Regions from separate parts of the Ensifer sp. ENS03 genome, predicted to be linked through region 2. Evidence: riboswitches for the same ligand, from Rfam matches in the RefSeq annotation. Region 2 holds a riboswitch; the other holds the start of a gene.
What was found. Region 2 has a riboswitch for thiamine pyrophosphate ahead of thiO (glycine oxidase ThiO). Riboswitches for the same ligand answer to the same signal wherever they lie in the genome.
Positions count from the first base shown of each region.

Region 1: linked by a shared signal. The riboswitch ahead of thiC (phosphomethylpyrimidine synthase ThiC) and the one ahead of thiO (glycine oxidase ThiO) in region 2 are both predicted to bind thiamine pyrophosphate.

Region 1 is NZ_JACVAV010000003.1:590,071-593,722, reverse strand. It holds gene IB263_RS15545 (ATP-binding protein) at 1-358, shown strand, start outside; gene IB263_RS15540 (sigma-54 dependent transcriptional regulator) at 362-1,726, shown strand; TPP riboswitch at 1,824-1,952, shown strand; gene thiC (phosphomethylpyrimidine synthase ThiC) at 2,043-3,652, shown strand, end outside.
Region 2 is NZ_JACVAV010000003.1:448,738-452,389, forward strand. It holds gene IB263_RS14915 (thiamine phosphate synthase) at 1-61, opposite strand, end outside; gene IB263_RS14920 (thiazole synthase) at 58-831, opposite strand; gene thiS (sulfur carrier protein ThiS) at 835-1,032, opposite strand; gene thiO (glycine oxidase ThiO) at 1,029-2,000, opposite strand; TPP riboswitch at 2,162-2,282, opposite strand; gene bioB (biotin synthase BioB) at 2,708-3,652, shown strand, end outside.

The DNA.
Region 1 (3,652 bases), 140 kb from region 2:
CGACCTGCCGGAAAATGGCCTCAGCGTCCTCGGCAGCCGCATCCGGCTCGAGCAGGTGCTGATCAACCTTTTGCAAAATGCCCTGGAAGCGCTCGGCACGCGCAGCGGCGCCGAGATCCGCGTGCGCTGCGAGGACGGTCCCTCCGGGACGGTTTTGCTCGTCGTTGCCGATAACGGCCCAGGCATTCCCCTGCACATCCACGAGGATCTGTTCACGCCGTTCAACACCTCGAAGGATGAAGGGCTCGGCCTCGGCCTTGCCATCTCCAAGGAGATCGTCGCCGACTATGGCGGCGATATCACCGTCGAAACCAGCGACAGGGGCACCGTCTTCACGGTTCGCCTGAAGAGGGCCTGAGCGATGCAGCCGACCGTCTATCTCGTCGACGACGACAACCATCTGCGCAAGGCGATGACGCAGACGCTGGAACTCGCCGGCCTCGCCGTTACCCCTTTTGCCAGCGCTGCCGAAGCGTTGAAGACGCTGGATGCGAATTTCGACGGCGTCGTCGTCAGCGATATCCGCATGCCGGGCATCGACGGCCTCGCCTTCTTCCGCCGCATCGAAGCTTTCGACGCGGATCTGCCGGTGATCCTGGTGACCGGCCATGGCGATATCCCGATGGCAGTGCAGGCGCTGCAGGATGGCGTCTACGACTTCATCCCCAAACCCTTTGCCGCCGACCGGCTGGTGCAGAGCGTGCATCGCGCGCTGGAAAAACGCCGGCTCGTGATGGAAAACCGCGCGCTGAAACGGGCCGCCGAGACGGCCGGCGACAACCTGCCGCTGATCGGCCAGACGCCGGTCATGGAACGTTTGCGCCAGACGATCCGGCACATTGCCGATACCGATGTCGACGTGCTCGTCGCCGGCGAGACGGGCAGCGGCAAGGAGGTGGTGGCGACGCTGCTCCACAATTGGAGCCGACGCCGCAACGGCAACTTCGTGGCGCTGAATTGCGGGGCGCTGCCCGAAACGGTGATCGAAAGCGAACTCTTCGGCCACGAACAGGGCGCCTTCACCGGCGCCTTGAAGAAGCGCATCGGCCGGATCGAGCATGCGAGCGGCGGCACGCTGTTCCTCGACGAGATCGAGGCGATGCCACCGGCGACTCAGGTGAAGATGCTGCGCGTTCTGGAAGCGCGCGAAATCACGCCGCTTGGCACCAACCAGGTTCGTCCGGTCGATATCCGCGTCATCGCGGCTGCCAAAATCGATCTTGGCGACCCGGCGCAGCGCGGCGATTTCCGGGAAGACCTCTACTTTAGATTGAATGTCGTAACGCTGTCGATCCCGCCGCTGCGCGAACGCCGAGACGATATCCCGCTGCTCTTCTCGCACTTCCTGACCCGGGCGGCCGAGCGCTTCAAGCGCGACGCGCCTGTGGTCACATCGGCCGTGCAGAGACATCTGATGACGCATGCCTGGCCGGGCAATGTGCGCGAGCTCTCGCACTTTGCAGAACGCGTGGCGCTTGGTGTCGAAGGTCCGCTGGGACAGCCGATTGCGCCCGCCGAACAGTCTGGATTTGCGCTCCCGGAACGGCTCGAACGCTACGAGGCGGAGATCCTGAAAGAGGTGTTGCGGGCTCAGCGCGGCGACGTCAAGGCGACGATCGAGGCGCTCGGCATTCCGCGCAAGACCTTCTACGATAAGCTCCAGCGCCACGGCATCAACCGTGCCGATTACGCCGAGCGGGCCGCACCGGAAAAGGCCGGCCGCTAGCGTCAAATCCGAATCCGCAAACACATGCAATAGGTGCATCTTTGTCGGCAGGCGAATTCACGCTTGACGACCCGGGCCGATCGATGGCTATGATCTAGGCATTCACCAGGGGGGTCCCGCAAGGGGCTGAGATTCTGCTGGATGGCCGGATTGCCGGCTGTGGCGCAGTGACCCGTTGAACCTGATCCAGTTCATACTGGCGTAGGGACGGTGCAGATATCGAAGCCAGGATTCCGTGCGTCCAGCATCTGGCGGAGCGTCTTTCATCCTTCCGGCATCAGAACTGGGTCTCCAATTGCAAACTTGGAGCCTTGTCATGAATATTGCCACCAAACCCGCAGCCCTCACGGTCACGCAAGGACCGCTTCCCGCCTCCCGCAAGATCCACAAGCCGGGCGTGCTTCATCCGGATATCCGCGTGCCGATGCGCGAGATTGCGCTCCACCCGACGTCGGGCGAGCAACCGGTTACGGTCTATGATTCCTCCGGCGCCTACACCGCCGACGACGCCGAGATCCGCATCGAGGACGGCCTGCCGCGGCTGCGCCGCAACTGGATCGTCGACCGCGGCGATGTCGAAACCTATGAGGGACGCGTGGTCCGCCCCGAGGACAACGGCTTTGTGAGCGGCGACAGGCTGACACCGACCTTCCCGTTCCAGCATGCGCCGCTGAAGGCCACGGGCGGCCGCGCGGTGACCCAGCTTGCCTATGCCCGCGCCGGCATCATCACGCCGGAAATGGAGTTCGTGGCGATCCGCGAAAATCTCGGCCGCGACGCGGCGCGTGCGAAGGTCCGGGACGGCGAAAGCTTCGGCGCCCACATCCCCGATCACGTGACACCCGAATTCGTGCGCCAGGAAATCGCCAGCGGCCGGGCGATCCTGCCTGCCAACATCAACCACCCGGAATCCGAGCCGATGATCATCGGCCGGAACTTTCTGGTGAAGATCAACGCCAATATCGGCAACTCCGCCGTCACCTCGTCGATGGCGGAAGAGGTCGAAAAGATGGTCTGGGCGACGCGCTGGGGCGCCGACACCGTCATGGACCTTTCGACCGGCCGCAACATCCACAACATCCGCGAATGGATCATCCGCAACTCACCGGTTCCGATCGGCACCGTGCCGCTTTACCAGGCGCTGGAAAAGGTCAACGGCATTGCCGAGGACCTCACCTGGGAAGTCTATCGCGACACGCTGATCGAGCAGGCTGAACAGGGCGTCGACTATTTCACCATCCATGCCGGCGTCCGGCTGCACTACATCCCGCTCACCGTCGATCGCGTCACCGGCATCGTTTCGCGCGGCGGCTCGATCATGGCCAAGTGGTGTCTGCATCACCATCGCGAGAGCTTCCTTTACGAGCATTTCGAGGAAATCTGCGACATCTGCCGCGCCTATGACGTCTCCTTCTCGCTCGGCGACGGCCTGCGCCCCGGCTCGATCGCCGATGCCAACGACGCGGCACAATTCGCCGAACTCGAAACGCTCGGCGAGCTCACCAAGATCGCCTGGGCCAAGGATTGTCAGGTGATGATCGAAGGCCCCGGCCACGTGCCGATGCACAAGATCAAGGAGAACATGGACAAGCAACTCGCCGTCTGCGGCGAGGCGCCGTTCTACACACTCGGACCGCTGACGACGGACATTGCGCCCGGCTACGACCACATCACGTCGGGCATCGGCGCGGCGATGATCGGCTGGTTCGGCACCGCCATGCTCTGCTACGTCACGCCGAAGGAGCATCTCGGTCTTCCCGATCGCAACGACGTCAAGGTCGGCGTCATCACCTACAAGATCGCCGCCCATGCCGCCGATCTCGCCAAGGGCCATCCGGCCGCCCAGGTGCGCGACGACGCGCTATCGCGCGCGCGCTTCGAATTCCGCTGGGAGGACCAGTTCAACCTCTCGCTCGACCCGGAGAC
Region 2 (3,652 bases):
GCACCAGCCGCTCGATCCAATCCGCGCTGTCGACGATGAGATAGAAGGGGTCAAGTTTCACGCAAACACCGCCTTTCCGATGACGGGGGTGGAAGGGACGGCAAAATCGCGCGGTTCGAGCATGCCCGCCTCGAAGGCCTGCCGGCCGGCATCGATCGCGCCCGCGAACGCAGCGGCCATCAGCGCGGGCTTGGCGGCGCCGGCTACAGCGGTGTTGAGCAGGACGGCATCGAAGCCGAACTCCATCACCCTCGTTGCGTGCGAGGGCCGGCCGATGCCGGCATCGACGATCAGCGGCACATCGGGAAAGTTGGCCCGCATTGCCCTGAGCGCCTGGATGTTTTGCGGCCCCATGGCGCTGCCGATCGGCGCGCACCAGGGCATCAGCACCTTGCAGCCGGCTTCCACGAGCCGTTCGGCAACCACGAGATCATCCGTGGTGTAGGGAAAGACTTCGAACCCTTCGGCCGAGAGGATGCGCGCCGCCTCGACCAGCCCGAAGACATCGGGCTGCAGCGTATCGTGGTGGCCGATCACTTCGAGTTTCAGCCAGTTGGTGCCGAAGACCTCGCGCGCCATCTTGGCCGTCAGCACCGCCTCTGACACCGAGTGGCAGCCGGCGGTGTTCGGCAGCACGTGCACGCCGAGCGCCCGGATCAGTTCGAAGAAGGCGCCGCCCTGGCGGCCTCCGGCGGTTTCGCGCCGGAGCGAGACCGTGACGACCTCAGTGCCTGACGATCGCACCGCATCTTCCAGAACGGCGGGGGAGGGGTAGCGGGCGGTGCCGAGCAGCAACCGTGAGCGCAGGTCCTGTCCATAAAGCGTCAGCATGTCTCAGCCTCCTTTCATCGGCGAGAGAATTTCGATTCGGTCCCTGTCGCTGAGCGCATGACCCGAACGGTCGGCCCGGTGCACCAGTTCGCCGTTGACGGCGGTGGCGAGCCAGTCGCCTTCGAAATCAAGGGCGGCCAGAAGCTCGGCGAGGGTGGTGACGGCGAGGTCGTGATCCTCGCCATTGACGGTCAGTCTCATGCGGCATCTCCCTTCAGGTCCTGCGCAAGCGCGAGGTCGGCTGCTTCCGCCGCCAGGGCCGGTGAAAGCAGGAAGCCATGGCGGTAAAGTCCGTTGATCGTGATGGTCTGCCCGGTGCGCAGGGCGCGCGGCAGGTTGTTGGCGAAGGCGGGGCGGACGCCGGCGCCGGTTTCGAAGAGGCGCGCTTCGCCGAAGGCCGGATGCAGCGCATAGGCGGCGTTCAGCAGTTCCATGAGGGAGCGGGCGGTGATCGGTCCGCCGTCATCCGTCTCGATCATCGTCGCCCCGCACATGAAGAGGCCGCCGCCGCGCGGCACGATGTAGAGCGGGATGCGGGGATGAATGAGCCTGACCGGCCGCGACAGCTCCACGTCGCTTGTCTGCAGGTAGAGCATTTCACCGCGCACGCCCCGCAGGCCCGGCGTTTCGCCGACGCGTGCCGCGCCGGCGCAGTCGGCGACGAGATCGTGGTGGCCATCGTCGCTCGTCTCATCGAGGAATGTGACGCCGTGATCGACAAGCTTCTGCCGCAACCGGCTCAGCGCCCGGCGCGGGTCGAGATGCGCCTCACCGGGAAAAAACAGCGCCTCGCGGAAACGTCCGGCAAGCGCCGGTTCCAGCCGTTCGATCGCGGCGGCGTCGAGCCATTCGAAGCCGGAGGTGCGTGAGGCAAAGCGCTTGAGTTCGCCCGCATCCCGTGGCGGGGCGACGACAAGCGTGCCGTTTCGGGAAACCTCGCCTGGCAGGGCGTCGTCCCACCAGTCGATGGCGCCGATGCCCTTCGTCAGCACCACCTCTTCGGCGCTTTCGCGTTCGCACCAGGGTGCCAGCATGCCGCCGGCAAACCAGGAGGCCGCGCCGGCAAAGCCTGGCTTTTGCTCGACAACCGTCACCGCGACACCGCGGGCGCTAAGTTCATGCGCCAGACAGAGCCCTGCGACGCCGGCACCTTTGACGAGGATCCGCATGGCTCAGTGTTCCCGCGAGGCGTGGGCGGGCCGTCGTGAGGGAAGCGGGATGGTGTTGGCGGTGTGCATGCCGAGGCTCCGATTGTGGAGACCCAGTTCACGAGCGAAGGAAGGGGAAGGACGCCTTGCCGTTGAATGGTCGCGTGAACGCGACGTTTGCGGCAGCGATGTCTGCACCGTCCCTACGCCAGTATGAACTGGATCAGGTTCAACGGGTCACTGCGCCGCGCAAACCGCATAGCAGAATCTCAGCCCCTTGGCGGGACACCCCTGGTGAATGCTCCAAGCTGACCGTTCGGGGCGGTTTTTGTCAAGAGCCAGCATTCGTGTGCTATGTGATCTCATCTGCCGAAAAAATTATCTATAATTTTTCGACAAGAAAGCGGAAGCGTTGGCGGCGTGATGAAAGGAGGTAGGGCAACCGGGTGGAGCGGGTCGAAAAACACCGGAGAAGCCCAGCCGCGTCCTTGTTTCTCGGGTGCGGTACGCCCGATTTCGGAAATGGGAGCTGCGACCGATTGATTGGTGATTGTTGCCCCGTCTCGGCGGTTTCCAGATTCACTCACGGTCAAAAATACAACCATAAGGGTATGTTCTAACAGAAACTCTCCATCTGGGTGCTTGCGAACTTTGTTGGTCGATAAAATTATAGATAATATCAGATTCTATCTATTTCGCGTTTGCAATGACCTGGAGGACGAGCCGAAATGCTGGACGGAACCCTATCAACTGGCGCTAATTTTACCCCGGGTGACGCGGGCGAATCCCGCTGGACCCAAGCGGAAGCCGAAAAAATCTATAATTTGCCGTTCAACGATTTGCTCTACCGCGCACACACGGTCCATCGTGCGCAGTTCGATCCCAACGCCATCCAGATGAGCCGGCTGCTCTCGATCAAGACCGGAGGCTGCGCCGAGGATTGCGGCTATTGCAGCCAGTCCGCCCACTATCCGACCGGGCTCAAGGCATCGAAGCTGATGGAGGTCGAGCGTGTGCTTGCCGAGGCGCGACAGGCGCGCGACGGCGGTGCGACGCGCTATTGCATGGGGGCCGCCTGGCGCAGCCCGAAGGACCGCGACATGGACGCGATCGTCGCCATGATCGGCGGTGTGCGGGCTCTTGGCATGGAAACCTGCATGACGCTCGGGATGCTGACGCCGGACCAGTCCGCACGGCTCGCCGAGGCCGGGCTCGACTACTACAACCACAATGTCGATACCTCCGAACGCTTCTACGGCGAGATCATCACCACCCGCAGCTTTGCCGACCGGCTGGAGACGCTCGCGAATGTCCGCGACGCCGGCATCAAGGTCTGCGCCGGTGGCATTCTCGGCATGGGCGAAACCGCCGACGACCGGATCTCCATGCTGGTGACGCTCGCCAATCTGCCGGTGCCGCCCGAAAGCGTGCCGATCAACATGCTGATCCCGATCCCGGGCTCGAAGCTGGCCGATGCAGCGCCCGTCGATCCGATCGATTTCGTCCGCACCATCGCGCTTGCCCGCATCCTGATGCCGCTATCGCATGTCCGGCTTTCGGCCGGCCGGACCGACATGAGCGACGAGACGCAGGCGCTCTGTTTCTTCGCCGGCGCCAATTCGATCTTTGTCGGCGAAACCCTGCTGACCGCCGACAATCCCGGCGAGGACCAT